Regions from separate parts of the Leucobacter sp. UCD-THU genome, predicted to be linked through region 1. Evidence: predicted binding sites of a transcription regulator. Region 1 holds the regulator's gene; each other region holds the start of a gene.
What was found. The regulator HrcA, encoded in region 1, represses chaperone genes, less so after heat shock. The targets are predictions, from matches to a motif close to TTNGCACTCGNNNNNNNCGAGTGCNAA.
Positions count from the first base shown of each region.

Region 1 (5,939 bases):
ACATCGTGGCGCGAGACGGCGCCGCTGAGCTTCGCGATCTGCAGGATCTCCTCGACCACCTGCTCCGCCGTGCGCACGGCTGAGGCGGGGCCCCGCATGGTGAGCACCTGATCGCGGGCATGGAACGAGACGAGCGGATGCTGCGCCTCGAGGTCGGCGATGAGCTGGTCGCGGTGGCCGAGGAAGGACGCCAGGTCGACGCCCGCCAGCAGCACCGTGCGCTGCAGCTCGGGTTCGGAACCCGCCTGCGGGGCTCTGCCTTCGCCCGTCGATCGCGCGTCAGTCGAGTTCACGGACTCCCTCTCTAGGATCCAATGAGCGAGCGCTCCTCGAACTCGCCGGCGAGCACGTGCGCGTGCACGTGGAACACCGTCTGACCCGCGCTCGCCCCGTTGTTGAAGATGATCCTGAACTCGCCGTTCGCGCGCTCGTCGGCGAGGCGCTTCGCGACGGCGATCATCTCGGCGAGCAGCTCGGGATCGGCCGCCGCGAGCTCGGCGACGTTCTCGTACTGCGAGGTCTTGGGGATCACGAGGATGTGCACCGGCGCCTGCGGCGCGATGTCGGGGAACGCGATGACGCGCTCGGTCTCCGCGAGGATCTCGACCGGGATCTCGCCGGAGGCGATCTTGCCGAAGATGGTGTCCTGTGCCATGGGTCCAGTCTAACGCCGCGCCGCCGAGAGCCGGGCGTGCGCCGCCGACACTCGCACGCGCTACCAGCGCCCGAGGGCCGCGCCGAGCACCGCGAGCGCTGCCGGGCCGGCCGACGATGTGCGCAGCACCGTGTCCCCGAGCACGAGCACACTCGCGCCGGCCGCCTCGAGCGCGTCGAGCTCGCCATCGGCGAAGCCGCCCTCGGGGCCCACGACGAGCACGATCCGCTGCGCCGAGCGGGCCGCCGCTCCCCCGGCCCACGCCACGAGGCGCCGCCCGCTCCGCGGATGCAGCGCCACGACCTCCGCGTCGGCCTCCGTCGCCATGCGGCACAGATCATCGAGCGACACGGGTGGCGCCACCCGCGGCACGCGCGCCCGCAGCGACTGCTTGGACGCCTCGCGCGCGACCCGCGCCCACTTCGCGACGCCCTTCGCCGACTTCTCGGAGCCGCCCGCGCCATCCCAGCGCGACACCGATCGCGCAGCCTGCCAGGGCACGATCTCGTCGACGCCGAACTCGGTGGCCTGCTCGACCGCGCGCTCGTCGCGGTCGCCCTTGGCGAGCGCTTGCACGAGCACGAGGCGCTGCGTCGGCTCGGGCGCCGCCTCCACCCGCTCGATGCGCACGGCGAAACGATCCTTCGCCACCTGCTCGGCCACCCCCGCGCCGAGAGTGCCTGCGCCGTCGCCCAGGAGGATCCGTTCCCCCTGGCGCAGCCGGCTCACCCGCACCGCGTGGCGCGCCTCGTCGCCCGTCACCTCGACGAGCGCGCCCGGTGCGAGCTGCCCCGCCGCGAGATCCTCGCGGTAGTAGAGGTTGGCCATCGACCGCTTACCCCTGGCGGAAGAAACGGTCGCGCAGCTTGCCGAAGAAGCCCTGCTGGAACTCGCCGAGGTGCGGCGGCTCGTCGCTGCGCAGCGAGGCGAGCTGGCGCACGAGATCCTGCTCCCGCTTCGACAGCTTGGTGGGGGTGTTCACCTGCACGGCGATCTTGAGGTCGCCGCGGTTCGTGCTGCGCAGCGCCTGGATGCCGCGCCCGCGCACCGTGAGCACGTCGCCCGACTGGGTGCCCGGTGCGACCTCGACCTCCACCTCGCCGTCGAGCGCCTGCAGCTTCGCCGCGGTGCCGAGCACCGCGTCGGTCATCGAGACCTGCATCGTGCAGAGCAGGTCGTTGCCGTCTCGGCTGAACACGTCGTGGTGCATCACGCGGAACTCGATGAACAGGTCGCCGTTGGGACCGCCGCCCGGGCCGACCTCGCCGCCGCCGCGCATCTGCAGGCGCGTGCCGGTGTCGATGCCCGAGGGGATGTCGACGGGGATCGTGCGGCGCTCGCGCACGCGGCCCTTGCCGCCGCACTCCACGCAGGGGTGCTCGATGACCGTGCCGTAGCCGTGGCAGCTGCCGCAGGGGTGCATCGTCACGACGTTGCCGAACAGCGAGCGCACCTGGCGCTGCACCTGGCCCTGGCCGCCGCACACGTCGCACGTCACCGGATGGGTGCCCGGCTGGCAGCAGCTGCCCTGGCAGACCTCGCACAGCACGGCCGTGTTGACCGTGATGTCGCGCTGCACGCCGAAGATCACGTCTTCGAGGGAGACGTCGACGCGGATCATCGCGTCGTCGCCGCGCTCGGAGCGGGGGCGGGGGCCGCGCTGCGCGCCGCCGAAGCCTCCCCCGAAGAAGGTCTCGAAGATGTCGCCGAAGCCGGCGGCGCCGCCCTGGCCGCCTCCCATGTCGTAGCGCTGCCGCTGCTCGGGGTCGCTCAGCACGTCGTAGGCGTGGGTGACGTCCTTGAAGCGCTCTGCGGCGTCGTCGCTCGGGTTCACGTCGGGGTGCAGCTCGCGCGCGAGCCGGCGGTAGGCCTTCTTGATGTCTTCGGGCGTCGCCTCGCGCGGCACGCCGAGGGTCTCGTAGTGGTCGGCCACGTTGTGCTCCTCAGGGGTGTTGTTCGGTGAAAATGACGACCGGGCGAGACGGGGCGGGCGCCCCGCCGAGCTACTGCTCCTCGCCCAGGAAGCGGTTGAGATAGCGGGCGACCGCGCGCACGGCCGCGATGTTGCCGGCGTAGTCCATGCGCAGGGGCCCCAGCACGCCGAGACGCGAGACCGAGTCGGCCTCCTGCTCGTAGCTGGACGCGATCACCGAGGTGGCCGCGAGGCCGTAGGGGGCGTTCTCGCGGCCGATCGACGCGGCGACGTCGCGGCCGTCACGGGCGAGTTCGCCGAACAGCCGCAGCAGCACCACCTGCTCCTCGATCGCCTCCAGCACCGCGGGCAGCGAGCCCGCGAACTCGCCTGGCCGCGACAGGTTGGCCGCTCCGGCCACGGCGATGCGCTCGCTGCGGTTGGCCTGCAGCTGGCTGGCCACCACCGAGAGCACCCGGCGCACCAGCTCCGCCTCGGCGGGCTGCGCCCAGCCGTCGACGCCTTCGACGAGGCCCGTCACGGCGGCGACGGCCGTCTCCACGTCGGATCCCACCGCGGCCTCGGCGATCCGCTGCCTGAGACCGTGCACCCAGGCCTCGGTCACCTGCGAGGCCGGCAGCCACGCCACCTGCTGCTCGACGACGCCGCTGCCGAGGATGAGCACGCACAGCACCCGGTCCTCGCCGACCGCGACGAGATCGATGTGGCGCACCACTGTGCGCCGCAGCGACGGGTACTGGGCGACGGCCACCTGGTTGGTGAGCTGCGCGAGCAGCCGCACGGTGCGGGCCATCACGTCGTCGAGGTCGCTCGACTCGCCCAGGAAGCGCTCGATGGCGGATCGCTGCGCCGCGCTGACCGGGCGGATCGTCGCGAGCGTGTCGACGTAGAGCCGGTAGCCCTTGTCGGTGGGCACGCGCCCGGAGGAGGTGTGGGGCTGGGCGATCAGCTCGTCCTCTTCGAGCAGCGCCATGTCGTTGCGGATCGTGGCGGCGGAGACGCCGAAGCTGTGGCGGTCGACGATCGCCTTGGATCCGACGGGCTCATTGGAGGAGACGTAGTCGCTCACGATCGCGTGCAGCACCGCCAGGCTGCGCTCCGACACCATGTGACGCCTCTCCTTCTTGGCACTCGCCAACTCAGAGTGCCAAGTCTATCGCAGGCCGCACCGCGCTGCCGGCAGCGAATCACGCCGTCGGCGAAACCCAGCACGCGGGTGCGGCGGGAAGCGGCAGGGACCGGCCGCGACCCCCGAGCCGTCGGAAGCCGATCAGGACCGTCAGCCGAGGAGGCGGTGCACGACAGTGTCGGCGAGCAGGCGACCGCGCAGCGTGGGCACCACGCGCGCGATCCGCCCCGGCCCGGCGATCGCGGCCCGGCCGTCGATGAGCCCGTCGGCGATGAGCTGCGGGATCGCGCGGCGCTCATCGGGCCGCAGCACCTCGGCGGGCAGACCGTCGGCGATCCGCGTCTCCAGCAGCACGCGCTCCTCGCGGCGCGCGTCCTCGCTCAGCGTCTCGCGCGCGTGCGCCGGCGAGATCCCCGCCTCGATGCGCTGGGCGTAGGCGCCGGGGTGCTTCACGTTCCACCAGCGCACGCCGCCGATGTGGCTGTGGGCGCCAGGGCCGGCCGCCCACCAGTCCTCGCCCGTCCAGTACGAGAGGTTGTGCCGCGAGCGGGTCTGGGGGGTGCGCGACCAGTTGCTGATCTCGTACCAGGAGAAGCCCGCGGCGGCGAAGCGGGCGTCGGCGAGCTCGTACATCTCGGCGTGCAGGTCCTCGTCGGGCTCCGGCACCTCGCCGCGCCGGATCTGCGCCGCGAGCTTCGTGCCCGCCTCCACGATCAGGGCGTAGGCCGAGATGTGATCGGGGTCGGTCGCGAGCGCCGCGTCGATCGAGCGCTCCCAGTCGGCGAGCGACTCCCCCGGCGTGCCGTAGATCAGGTCGACGCTCACCTGCAGTCCCGCCTCGCGCGCCCACCGCGTCACGAGCGGGATCCGCTCGGGCGTGTGCGTGCGGTCGAGCGTGGCGAGCACGTGCGGCACCGCCGACTGCATGCCGAAGCTGACGCGGGTGAACCCCGCCTCCGCGAGGGTCGCGAGGTAGGCCGCGTCGACCGAATCGGGGTTCGCCTCGGTCGTCACCTCGGCCCCGGGCTCGAGACCCCACTCATCGCGGATCCGGCCGAGCATCGCCGCGAGATCGCTCGCGGGCAGCAGCGTGGGCGTGCCCCCGCCGAAGAAGACCGTGGACGCCCGGCGATCCGGCACCCCCGTCCGCCGCAGCACCTCCGCGCCGAAGGCCAGTTCGCGCTGCACCTGGCCGGCGTAGTCGTCGCGGCGGGTGCCGCCGAGCTCGCTCGCCGTGTAGGTGTTGAAGTCGCAGTACCCGCAGCGCACCCGGCAGTAGGGCACGTGCACGTAGACGCCGAAGCGCCGCTCTTCGGCGCCGTCGGCGACGCCGGAGGGCAGCGAACCGTCAGCCGGGGCGGGATCGCCCTCAGGCAGAATGCTCGGCATCGTCACCCGCATCCGCGCTGTCTCGGTCCGCGACCTCGGGGGCGACGGCGGCCGGGGCATCGGCGGCGGAGTCAGAGGCTTCGGCGTCGGGCTCGGGGGCCGCTTCGCCGGCGGGCTCGGGCTCGCCGGCGGGATCGGCCGGAGTGCCCGGATCCGCTGCGATGGCGGCGGGCCCGGCGAGATCCGCGACCGGCGCCGCACCCGGTGCGAGCGCCGCGAGCTGCGCCTTCACGGCCTCGACGGCGACGCGCAGATCGGCGCGCGCCTTGAGACCGAGCAGGCCGCTCTTCGGCGCTGCGAGGAAACCGCGCGCCACCGCCCAGACGGTGTCGTCGTCACGATGCTCGATCGTGAAGAGCTGCTCGCCCACGGCGCCCGCCTCATCGCAGGTGCCCCAGGCGAAGCCCGAGCGCCGCTCCTCATCGACGGTGTAGACGATGAGCACGCTGCGCGGATCCTGCCCCGGCGCGTGCAGCACGGCCGTGGTGCCGGCCACCAGGTACGGCTCTCCGTCGGGGCCGAACTGCTCCTCGACCTCGCCGGCGGCCTGCGGCTGGCCGCCGTCGTCGAAACTCACCCCGGCGTAGCGCGCACCCGAACCGCGCACCACATCGGCGACGGCGACGCCGCTGCCGCGCTGCGCACCCCAGGTCATCAGCAGGCTCGACGCCAGCAGGTAGCGCTCCTGCCCGCTGCCCAGGCGCAGCGACTCCTCGTAGGGCGTGGTGCCCTCCGGCGGGAAGCGCAGCAGATCGGGGGCCTTCGAAGCCCCCACCGCCGCGTAGGCGACCGGCATCTCGATGTGGCTGCTGCGCCGCGCGGGCTGCTCGTTG
Region 1 is NZ_KB714604.1:367,773-373,711, reverse strand. Features, by position in the region: gene H490_RS29170 (PhoH family protein) at 1-293, opposite strand, end outside; gene H490_RS29165 (histidine triad nucleotide-binding protein) at 305-655, opposite strand; gene H490_RS29160 (16S rRNA (uracil(1498)-N(3))-methyltransferase) at 716-1,483, opposite strand; gene dnaJ (molecular chaperone DnaJ) at 1,491-2,588, opposite strand; gene hrcA (heat-inducible transcriptional repressor HrcA) at 2,659-3,696, opposite strand; gene hemW (radical SAM family heme chaperone HemW) at 3,868-5,106, opposite strand; gene H490_RS32860 (DUF1990 family protein) at 5,087-5,939, opposite strand, start outside.

Region 2 (5,939 bases), on a different contig from region 1:
GCGCATCGCGATCGCGCGAGCCCTCGCCGCAGAACCCGACGTGCTCGTCTGCGACGAACCGGTGTCGGCGCTCGACGTGACCACGCAGGCCGGCATCCTGCGACTGCTGCGGGATCTGCAGGAGCGGCGCGGCGTCTCGCTCGTGTTCGTCTCGCACGATCTCGCGGCGGTGCGCACCGTGTGCGACCGCGTGCTCATCATGCGCGACGGGCGCGTCGTCGAGTCGGGTGAGACGGAGCGGGTGTTCGCGGATCCGGGCGACCCCTTCACGCGGGAGCTCATCGCGAGCGCGGCCGCCGACTAGAGACCCGTGCTTCCGAGATGCGGAGCATCGGATTGCCGGTTCATCATCTCGACGAGCAGCGGTTCAGCGCCCCGCATCTCGAAGAGGGGCGGGCGGGTGCCCGGACCCTCAGGCCGGCTCGACGCGCGAGCTGTCCCGGTAGAGCCGGATGAGGCCCTCGAGGCCGTCGTCCTCGAACCGTTCGAGCTGGCGGCGGGCCGGGCCGCCGGTGCGGCGCAGGCGCTCGACGTAGCCCCGCACGCGCTCGAGGTCGTCGGTGCGGCGCAGCTCGGCTTCCACCCCCGAGACCATGCGCTCGAGGGTGTCGAAGGCGGGCTCGGAGCGCGCGGTGGTCGGATCGATGAGGTCGGCGCCGAGGCCATCGCGCGCCGCCATCCAGATCGCGCCGTTCACGAGCCCCGGGGTCGCGCGCGGCCGCGGCGCGCCCGCCTCGGCGTCGCTCAGGGCGCGCTCCACGAGGGCGCGCACGAGCACCGCGAAGCAGACGGCGTCCTCGGCCTCCAGCTGCGCATCGGCGATGCGCAGCTCCATCGTCGGGTAGTTCTGGGAGAGCCGAGCCAGCCAGGTCACCACCCCAGAGTCGAGCAGCACGCCGCTGTCGACGAGCTGTTCGACGGCACGTGCGTAGTCGTCGCCGCTCTCGAAGTCGGGCGGGAACCCGGCCACCGGCCACGACATGTTCATGATGTGGCGCCAGCTCGCGAAGCCCGTCGGCTCGCCGCACCAGAGCGGGGAGTTCGCGGTCATCGCGAGCAGCGCCGGCGCCCACGGCGCCAGCCGGGCGAGCACCTCGACCCCGGCGTCGGGAGACGGGATCTCGACGTGCACGTGCGTGCCGGTGACGTACTGGTAGGCCGCGGCGTTCCTCAGCTGCGCGTCGAGCTCGCGGTACCGTGACTTCGGCGTGACGGTTCCGGCCGCGTCGCCGCCGACGGGCGGCAGGCCGCTGCCTGCCAGCACGATGCCGCGATCCGCGGCCTCACGCGACAGCGCGCTGCGAAAGCCCGTGAGCGTGTCGAGCGCTTCCTCGGCGGTGCGGCACACCGGGGTGGCGGTTTCGAGCTGACTCGAGAAGAATTCGCGCTCGGCGGGAGCCACCGAGTTCGGAGCCGAGCGCACGAGCTCGGCGGCGAGGTCGGTCGGGGCGCCGTGTTCGACGTCGAGCAGCAGGTATTCTTCCTCGACCCCGAAGCTGCGGAACTCATCGGCTGCCATGTGGCCCTCCTTCGCGTTCAGCCGGCGCGGCGCGCCCCGGCTTGGAGTTCGAGCGTAGAGCGCCCGGGGCGCGGTGTCACCGGGGTTGATTTCGCAGGCGGACAACCGATAGGCGGCCGTGACCCGAAGCCGGGCTTACTCGGAGCCGATGATGATGCCGGTGCGCAGTTCGGCGAGCAGCGCGAGCACCGCCGTGGCGGTCTCGGGATCCGGCACGCGCTCCACCGCGGCCGTCGCGCCGTCTCCCACCTTGATGCCCAGGTCGTCGTGGCCCAGCGAGGTGAACACGTCCTCGTCGGTGACGTCGTCGCCGAGGAACAGCACGGGCGCGTTCGGCAGTGCCGCGCGGATGCTGCGCAGCACCGATCCCTTGTTCGAGTCGCGCACCGAGAACTCGCGCACCTGCTTGCCCTCGCGCACGTGCATCTCGGCCGCGAGCCCCAGCTCGACGGCGGCGGCCATCAGCTCGTCCGCCTGCTCGGAATCGGCCACCTGGCGCGTGTGCACCGCGATCCCGAACGGCTTGCGCTCCAGACGCACCCCCGGCTCGCCGCCCAGCACGCGCTCGAAGCGGCGCGCGATCCGCTGCAGGCGCTCGTGCTCCTCATCGGTGAGCGGGCTGCCGAGCGGCGGCGCCTCCCCGGCGCCGGCGACGGCGCCGACGTCGAGCCCCGTCAGCTCGGAGCCGTGCGAGCCCGACACGATCCAGCCCTCGCTCTGCAGTCCGGTCTCGGCGAGCCCCTCGAGCGAGCGGCCCGTCAGCACCGCGACGTAGGTGTCGGGCGCGCTGCGCAGCACCTCGAGCGCTTGACGCGCCCGGGGCAGGATCCGCGCGTCCTGCGGCCGGGGCACGATGGGCGCGAGCGTGCCGTCGAAGTCGCTCGCCACGATGAGCTGCGGGAGCGCGGCGAGGCGCCGCACCCGGTCGTCGATGCTGCGCGGCACGAACGCCGTGCTGACCTGGATCGGCTCGGTGCGGTGCCCGGTCTGGCTGGGGCGCTGCGACTCGGCGGCCGCGCGAACCGCGCCCAGGTAGCCCGTCGCCCAATGCGCCACGTCGTTGTCGTAGACGGTGCGCCGCAGCGAGCGCATCCGTCGGCGCTGCTCCTCGCGCGGCATGTGCGCGGCGCGCACGATCGCGGCTTTGAGCCCCTCGATGTCGTGGGGGTTGACGAGCAGCGCGTCGCGCAGTTCGTCGGCCGCGCCCGCGAACTCGCTCAGCACCAGCACCCCTTGCTCGTCGGCCCGGCACGCCACGTACTCCTTCGCCACGAGGTTCATGCCGTCGCGCAGCGGTGTGACGAGCAGCACGTCGGCCGCGAGGTAGAGGGCCACCATCTCGTCGCGGGTGTGTCCGCGGTGCAGGTAGACGAGCGGCGCGTGCCCGATCGAGCCGTGCTCGCCGTTGATGCGCCCCACCGTGAGCTCGACCTCGTCACGCAGCTGCCGGTAGGCGTCGACGCGTTCGCGGCTCGGGCTCGCGACCTGCACGAACACGATGTCGGCGGGGTCGATCTCACCGTCGCCGAGCAGCTCGTCGAACGCCTTGAGGCGGTGGCGGATGCCCTTCGTGTAGTCGAGCCGGTCGACGCCCAGCATGACCGTCTTGGGGTTGCCGAGCTCGGCGCGGATCTCCCGCGCGCGCTGCTGGATCTCGGGGCGGGCGGCGACCTCGGCGAAGGCTGCGGCGTCGATCGAGATCGGGAACTCCTGGGCGAGCACCGTGCGCGACGGATGGTCGGCGGTGCCGGGTACGACGATCGTATTGCCGAGGGCGGGCACGCGGGTGAAGCGCTCGGCGGTCATGCGGAAGGCGACCGCGTCGGTGACCTGCTGGAACCCGATCACGTCGGCGCCGAGCAGCCCCTCGACGACGCTCTTGCGCCACGGCAGCTGTGCGAAGAGGCGGCTCGGCGGGAACGGGATGTGCAGGAAGAACGCGATCGTGAGGTCGGGGCGCAGTTCGCGCAGCATGGCGGGCACGAGCTGCAGCTGGTAGTCGTGCACCCACACGATCGCTCCCCGGGCGGCCTGCTCGGCGACGCGCTCCGCGAACCGCTGGTTCACCCGACGGTAGCGGTCCCACCACACGCGGTGGAAGTCGGGGCGCGCGATCACGTCGTGGTAGAGCGGCCACAGCGTGCCGTTCGAGAAGCCCTCGTAGTAGAACTCGATGTCGTCTTCGCTGAGTTCGACGGGGGCGAGGCGCATCGATCCGATCTCGAAGGGCTCGAGCTGCTCGTCGGCGGCGCCGACCCACCCGACCCAGAGGCAGCCGAGCTGCTCGACGATGGGCGCGACGGCGGTGACGAGCCCCCCGGGCGAGGTGCGCCAGGAGGTCGATCCGTCGCTCGCGACCACGCGGTCGACGGGAAGTCGATTGGAAACCATGACGAGCTCGCGACCGCCCGTCATGTCCTGCATTTCGGTCATGGCACCCCCTGCGACTCTGTGTTCGCAGTCTAACGAGCGCGGGTCACGGTTCGCTGCCCATTGCGGCTCAGGATCGCGCGATGATAGGCGCCCACGCACCCGGGAGAGGATCCGTCCTCACCCGCCGGCTCGTTTGCCCTCAGCGAACGCCTCTTAGCACTCCCACCTCGAGAGTGCTAATCTACAAGCAGGTTGAGTCGCATCGACTCAACTTTCGAACTCCGTATCGCCAGATGAGAGAAAGGTGCGAACATGGCAAGCTACAACCCCCTCCGCGACGTGGAACGCCTCGCCGACGTGCTGCTCAGCGAACCGCTCCGCGGCCCCCGGCAGATGCCGATGGATCTCTATCGCGATGGCGACCACTACCTGCTGACGGCAGACCTCCCCGGCATGGATCCCGGCTCCGTCGACATCGACGTGGACGGGCAGCTCCTCACGATCCGAGCCGAGCGCACCCTGCCCGACGCCGAGAACGTGAAGTGGATCACCCGCGAGCGCACCGCCGGCAGCTTCCTGCGCCAGCTGAGCCTGGGCCAGGGCATCGACACCGAACGCATCAGCGCCAGCTACGACAACGGGGTCCTGTGCGTCACGATCCCGGTCAGCGAGCGCGCGAAGCCGCGCAAGGTGGAGGTCATGACCGGCGGAGCCGGCGAGACGCCGCAGACCATTCAGGCCTCCGATCCCACCCCCGCGCAGCTGGAGAACAGTCCGGCCTAAGCGCGACGCACACGAACGAGGGCTCCGCGCCCGCTCTCTTCGAGCGGACGCGGAGCCCTCGTCGTTCAGCGGCGGTCAGTCGACGGTGGTCCGAGGCTCCTGCGGCTGCTGCCATCGCTCGTCGTCGGTGACGTCGCGGGCGGCGTCCACCTCGCCCCGCCCCGTCTCCTGGGACGGCTCGCCACCGGGCTCACCGCCCGCCCCGGCCGCCGACTCGGCGTCCGATCCGGTGTTCGTCTTCTCGACGACCTCCTCGGCGCGCTCGGCACCCTCCTCGACCGCGCGCGGCATCTGCTCGTCCATGGTGCCCTCCTCCTCATGATGCGTCGTCTCTCCAGACTGCGCCAGCGGCGCCGGGCTTTCCAGGGGTGGCGCGACCGGGCACGATCATCTAACCTGCGAGTGCGCCACCCGAGCACACGACCCCCGGTTCGCACCGGGCTTCGGGGATTCGCCTGGCGACGGCAACCGCCCGACACCCACGACCCGGGATCGGCTCGGGATCGCACGAGCCTCTGGAGGGGTCATGGTCCGCACTCGCGTGCACAATCAGTTCGTATCGCTCGACGGCTACTCGGCCGGAGAGTACGTGACGTTCGATCAGCCGATCGGAGACGCCAGCCGTCTCTTCGGGTGGTTCGACGGCCGCGTCATCGAGGGGGTGCACCGGGTGCAGGAGCCGGTCACCCTCGACCGGGCGCTGTTCAGCATGTGGGGACAGGGCATCGGCGCCGAGATCATGGGCCGCCGCAAGTTCGGCCCGCAGCAGGGGCCCTGGCCGGACGACGGCTGGCGCGGCTGGTGGGGCGAGCAACCGCCCTTCAAGACGCCCTGCTTCGTACTCACCCACCACCCGCGCGAGCAGATGGTGTTCGAGAACGGCACGAGCTTCCACTTCGTCGACGACACCCCCGAAGAGGTGCTGCGCCGGGCGAAGGAGGCCGCGGACGGCCTCGACGTGCGCATCGGGGGCGGCCCGACCACCGTGCGGCAGTTCCTGCGCGCAGATCTCATCGACTTCATGCACCTGGTGATCGTGCCGATCACACTGGGGCGCGGGGTGAGCCTGTGGCACGATGTCACGGGCTTCGAGGATCGCTTCACCCTCGAGTCGGTCAGCAGTTCGAGCGGTCTCACGCATCAGCTCTGGAACCGGAGGAGCACGGGGTCGTAACCCGGCGCCTCGGGGACCCGGCTGCGCAGGGCGCTGCTGGGCGGTCCGCCGGGGCGCCCGGCTGCAGCGCGGCCGCGCCGCCGTGCCGCA
Region 2 is NZ_KB714599.1:399,137-405,075, reverse strand. Features, by position in the region: gene H490_RS19290 (ABC transporter ATP-binding protein) at 1-304, shown strand, start outside; gene H490_RS19285 (carboxylate-amine ligase) at 413-1,519, opposite strand; gene H490_RS19280 (bifunctional alpha,alpha-trehalose-phosphate synthase (UDP-forming)/trehalose-phosphatase) at 1,655-3,952, opposite strand; gene H490_RS19275 (Hsp20/alpha crystallin family protein) at 4,205-4,675, shown strand; gene H490_RS19270 (hypothetical protein) at 4,751-4,978, opposite strand; gene H490_RS19265 (dihydrofolate reductase family protein) at 5,202-5,849, shown strand.
Region 2: the regulator HrcA is predicted to act here: its motif matches at 4,106-4,132, upstream of H490_RS19275 (Hsp20/alpha crystallin family protein).

Region 3 (5,939 bases), on a different contig from region 1:
TGTCGCTGAACCGGCTCGCGCACGACGCTGCGCTCGACGCGCGCGCGCAGGCGCCCGACCGCGAGGTGAGCGTCGTCGAGGACGCCGCCGCCCCCGAGGTGCTCGGCGACGAGCACAAGGTGCGCCAGCTCATGACGAACCTCATCGGCAACGCCATGCGCCACACGCCCGAGGGCAGCCCGATCGAGGTCGTGGTCTCAGCCGTGCCCCCCGAGGAGGGACGCCGGGCGATGGCTCGCTTCGAGATCGTCGACCACGGCGAGGGCATCCCCGAGCAGATCCGCGAGAAGATCTTCGGGCGGTTCTGGCGGGCCGACACCTCGCGCAACCGGGAGACCGGCGGATCGGGCCTCGGCCTCGCCATCGTGAAGTCGATCGTCGACGCGCACGGCGGCACCGTCGACGTGCACGAGACACCGGGCGGCGGAGCGACGTTCCGGATCGACCTGCCCGCCCCCGAGCCCGCCGACGACACCGCCGGAGCCTGAGGCGTCCCGCCCCCTTCCTCTCTCCCTCCCTCCCTCCCTTCCTTCCTCCCTCCCTCCCTCCCTCCCTCCCCGCTTTCCCTCCCCCTCGCCCTTCCCCGGTTTCGAGCTGACGCCTCTGGTCGTTTCGCCTTCACAGAGCGACCACAGGCGTCAGTTCGAACGAGTTTCAGTGCAGGGCGGGGCAGGAGGGAAGGAGGGAGGGTAGGCGCCCCCTCAGTACGGCTCGGCGAAGTATCGCTCGAGCCAGGCGGGGATCGGCCGGGGACGGCACTGCAGGAACTCGCAGAGGCCGGCCCTCGTGCGTTCGAGTGCCTCCGGGCGGAAGTCCTCGTAGTGCGTGCGCATCACCCGGTAGCCCTCGTCACGAGCGCGGTCGAGGCGGCGCTCGTCGTGCAAGTACTGCGCGCGGTCGATGCGATGCTGCTCTCCGTCGTACTCGAGAATGCGGCGCTTCACCCGATCCACCGAATCGAATCTGCCGATCCAGACGCCCTCGCGGTCGTGGAGGTCGGCCTGCAACTCCAGCGTATCGACCCCCATGCGCGCGAGTTCGAAGTGCTGCAGGCTCTCCATACGCGATTCCGCTCCGATGCGGGCGACGCTCAGCGCTGCCCTGAGCCTCAGGATGCCTCGCGCGCTCGAATCCGCTACCGCGGCGGCGAGATCGTGCAGTTCGGCCAGAGACCACTCCCCTCCTGCGCGCCCTCGGACCCTCACGAGATGATCGATGGCGACCACCTGCTCGCGGAAACTCAGCAGAGACGCCGATTGGATGAGCGCCGTGGCGGGCGGAACGCAGGGCAATGCCGTCGCCGCACCCGCCACGCGCAGCGCTCTCGGCCGCACGCGGGCACCGTGGTGATGCCCCAGCACATTGCGGCCGCGGGCGGGCCCGTGCGGAGCGGCGATCGAGACGTGCACCTCGACCGGGGTGCGAATCGGGGCGCCGTACAGGTGCAGCGCGGTGGTGTGACTGAACGCTTCCCGGCGCTCCCGACGCAGCAGCGGCAGGTAGTCTGCGGCCGCACGTGCGACACGCTCGCGAAGGTGCGCCGAGCGGGCGTCGTCCTTGAGACGCCGCACACCCCGGTGCGGCGCCTCGAATCTGGGGTGGCGAAGCTGTCGCCGGCTCAACTCGCCCCGCATCCCCTCGCCGACGAGAAAGGCGCGAGGAGGCAGTGGCGAGGTTCGGGGTCCGCGGGAGGAGGGCATGGCCTCACCCTGGAGGACGTGACGGGCTGAAACGCGGTTCCCCACAGGGGCCGCCGATCCACGCCAGAAAATCGCGCCCGGCGCCGCCTGTGGACGAAGTGCTGAGTTCGGATAGACCTCCGGCTCGATCCGGCCGCTGCGATCCGGCCCGCCCGCCCTGTTGCCCGCCCGCCCTTCCCGTGCGAGATAACGCGTGTGGCCCTCTGCCTCCCACAAAACGACCACACGCGTCAGCTCAATGGGGGCGGGAGCAGGGGCGGGATCGGGAGCGGGGACGGGGCAGGGACGGGGCAGAGCGAGGACAGAGTGAGAGTGGGGCGGGAGGCAGGGAGGGCGAGGGAGGAGCACGGCGCCCAGGACCCCCGGAAACGCAGCAGGGGCCGCACCCGAAGGTGCGGCCCCTGCGTGAGCTTCGGACTTAGAAGTCCATACCGGCGCCGGGATCGGCCGGAGCCGCGGAGGCGGGCTCGGGCTTGTCGGCGACGACGGCCTCGGTGGTGAGGAAGAGGCCGGCGATCGACGCGGCGTTCTGCAGCGCCGAACGGGTCACCTTGGCGGGATCGAGGATGCCCTGCGCGACCAGGTCGCCGTACTCGCCGGTCGCGGCGTTGAGGCCGTGACCGATGGGCAGGTTGGCGACGCGATCGGCGACGACGCCGGGCTCGAGGCCGGCGTTCTGCGCGATCTGGCGCAGCGGAGCCTCGATGGCGGCGCGCACGATCTTCGCGCCCACGGCCTCGTCGGCCGAGAGCTCGAGCGAGTCGAACACGTCCTTGCCGGCCTGGATCAGCGCGACACCGCCGCCGGGCAGCACGCCCTCCTCGACGGCCGCCTTCGCGTTGCGCACGGCGTCCTCGATGCGGTGCTTGCGCTCCTTGAGCTCGACCTCGGTCGCGGCGCCGGCCTTGATGACGGCGACGCCACCGGCGAGCTTGGCGAGGCGCTCCTGCAGCTTCTCGCGGTCGTAATCGCTGTCGGTCGACTCGATCTCGCGGCGGATCTGAGCCACGCGGCCCTGGATCTGCTCCTCGTCGCCGCCACCCTGGACGATGGTGGTCTCGTCCTTGGTGATGATGACCTTGCGGGCGCTGCCGAGCATGTCGAGGGTGGCGTTCTCGAGCTTGAGGCCGACCTCCTCGGAGATGACGGTGCCGCCGGTGAGGATCGCGATGTCCTGCAGCATGGCCTTGCGGCGGTCGCCGAAGCCGGGAGCCTTGACGGCGGCCGACTTGAAGATGCCGCGGATCTTGTTGAGCACGAGCGTCGCGAGCGCCTCGCCCTCGACATCCTCGGCGATGATGAGGAGCTGCTTGCCCGACTGGATCACGGGATCGACGACGGGGAGCAGGTCCTTGATGTTCGAGACCTTGCTGTTGACGATGAGGATGTAGGGATCCTCGAAGACCGCCTCCTGGCGATCGGCGTCGGTGACGAAGTAGGCCGAGAGGTAGCCCTTGTCGAAGCGCATGCCCTCGGTCAGCTCGAGCTCGGTGCCGAAGGTGTTCGACTCCTCGACGGTGACGACGCCCTCCTTGCCGACCTTGTCGATGGCCTCGGCGATGAGCTGGCCGATCTGCTCGTCGGCAGCCGAGATCGAGGCGGTGGCGGCGATCTCGTCGGTGGTCTCGATCTCCTTCGCGTTCTCGAGGAGCTTGGCCGACACGGCGGCGACGGCCTTCTCGATGCCCTTCTTGATGGCGATCGGGTCGCTGCCGGCGGCGACGTTACGGAGGCCCTCGCGCACGAGCGCCTGAGCGAGCACGGTGGCGGTGGTGGTGCCGTCGCCCGCGACGTCGTCGGTCTTCTTGGCGACCTCCTTGACGAGCTCGGCGCCGATCTTCTCGTAGGGATCGTCGAGCTCGATCTCCTTGGCGATCGAGACGCCGTCGTTGGTGATGGTGGGGGCGCCCCACTTCTTCTCGAGGACGACGTTGCGGCCGCGCGGGCCGAGCGTCACCTTGACGGCGTCGGCGAGGGTGTTGAGACCCCGCTCGAGCCCACGACGCGCTTCCTCATCAAATGCAATGATCTTTGCCATGTATTTCGCCCCTCCCGGACGTCTTTACTGATGGTGGGCTCCGTGCCGGCGCCGGGCACCGACGCACGGATGTTTAGCACTCAGCCGAATCGACTGCTAACACCAATCTTGGCACTCAAGCATGGCGAGTGCAAGCAGGGATGCTCGCGAGGAGCGAACACAGCCGAGTGGACCCCGTGCGCGCACGGGGCACCCTGCATGCGAGCGCACGGGGAAGCCGCACACACAGGGAAACCTGAGCGCGAAGCCGCCACGAGTGCGCGGATCAAGCAGGGAGCGCGGGTACGCGCGAGCGGAGGGCGGTCTCGCCCGCCGGGCTCACTCCGCGGGCAGGGTCGCGGGATCGACCGGCGCGCCGGTCTCCGGATCGACGGGCCAGCCCGTGTCGGGATCGATCAGCCAGCCGGTGGCGGGATCGATGAGCTGCCCGGTCGTCGGGTCGATCTGGTAGCCCGTCTCGGGGTCGATCTGCACCTCCTCTGCGGGGGCGGATCCGCCGGTCAGCGCCTGCGCCTCGTCGAGACCGGGGCCGGCGTAGTCGGCGCCGAGCAGCACGATGAGGCGTGCGCCGTACTGCTGGTACTCCTCGGTCTGGTACGTCGAGATGCCGCCCAGCTCGGCCGCGAGGCCGGCTGCAGCCGACTCATCGGCCGAGTCGGAGTAGAAGACCGCCGAGATCTGCACGTCGCTCGCCGCGGCGCTGCCGCTGAACAGGATGGTGCCCCACTGCTGCTGCGTGATGAGCTGGTCGAGCGCGGCGGCGAGATTCGGGATCTCGGTGCCGTTGAGCACGGCGACGGTGGCCGTGGGGTCGAGCACCGCGTCGGGCGTGCTGGGCGCGTTCGACGTCGTCGCGGGCCGGTCGCCGGTGAACTTGCCGATGTTGCCGAGCCCGCTCACGATCGCGATTCCGACGGTGGTGAGCAGGGCGAAGCCGAGCAGGGCGGCGACCAGGTACTGCCAGACGTACCGGGGCCGGGCCGTGATGCGGTGGGCGCCGACGCGACCGCTGCGGGGTATGCGGTCGAAGCGATCCTCGGGGTAGTGCTGGCGCGCGCCACGAGGCGTGCTCGTGCCTTCGTTCTTCTGCGCCAACCCTGCTCCCGTTCGGTCGTCCACCTGCTTCAGTTCAGCTCGCGTCGGTTCGCGCGAACTCGCGAACCCCGCGATCTCCCGACGAGATCCTGCGGCCCGCACCTCGCGCAGGATGGCGGAACCACGTCCGATCCGGCTGAGACACACACTAGAGTACCCTGCCGCTTCCTGACAGTTCCTCAGGCACGAGGCGCGACCCTGAGCCGCCGCTCGCGGCGACGCTTCGCGGCGCCTACAGCGAGTCGGGCGCGTAGATGGCGCGCGCGAGCCCGTCGATGACGTCCGGGATGCGGGTGCCGCCCGCGAACAGCACGGAGTCGTCGACGTCGATGATGCGCCGGTGCTGCCCGGCCTCGGTGAGGGCGATGCTCGGCTGCGCCTGCAGCAGGCCGTCGACGCCGCCGGCGCTCTCGAGTCCCTTCGTCATCACGATGATGATGTCGGGGTTCATCGCGATCAGCGCCTCCTCGGTCATGGGCTTCTCGCCGACCCAGCCGATCTCGGCGGCCACGTCGACGGCGCCGACCGAGCGGATGAGCGAGTCGATGCCGCTGCCCTCGCCGAAGAGGTAGAAGACGCCTGCGGTGCCGCGCACGTAGAGGAAGGCGACGCGCGGCAGCTTCGACTCGTCGGCCGGCAGCAGCCGCTGCACCTCGGCCTCCTTGTCGGCGATGGCCTGGCCCAGCGAGTCGATGAGATCGGGGGCGGCGGCTCCGACGCCCAGCGCGTCGGCCACCTGCTGCGCGGTGGCGAAGCTGCTCTCGGCGTCGACGGCGCGATCGACGGTGACGACGGGGATGCCGGCCTCCCGCAGCTGCAGCACGACGTCGGTCGGGCCGATGCTGCCGTCGGTGATGATGAGACTGGGGTTGAGCGCGAGGACGCCCTCGGCGTCGATCGAGTGGCCGTCCTTCGTGACCACGGGAATGTCGTCCGAGCCTGGGAAGCTCGTAGAGATGTCGCGGCCGACGATGCGGTCGGCGAGGCCGAACGCGTAGACGAGCTCGCCGATCGAGCCGCTGAGCGAGAGCGGCACGATGCGCGAGTTGTCGGTCACGGTCACCTCGGTGTCGCCCGAGTTGTCGTGCGAGGTGACGGTGGCGGGC
Region 3 is NZ_KB714601.1:107,627-113,565, forward strand. Features, by position in the region: gene H490_RS21610 (sensor histidine kinase) at 1-488, shown strand, start outside; gene H490_RS0115765 (hypothetical protein) at 702-1,571, opposite strand; gene groL (chaperonin GroEL) at 2,119-3,738, opposite strand; gene H490_RS21620 (LytR C-terminal domain-containing protein) at 4,057-4,833, opposite strand; gene H490_RS21625 (heme/hemin ABC transporter substrate-binding protein) at 5,066-5,939, opposite strand, start outside.
Region 3: the regulator HrcA is predicted to act here: its motif matches at 3,812-3,838, upstream of groL (chaperonin GroEL).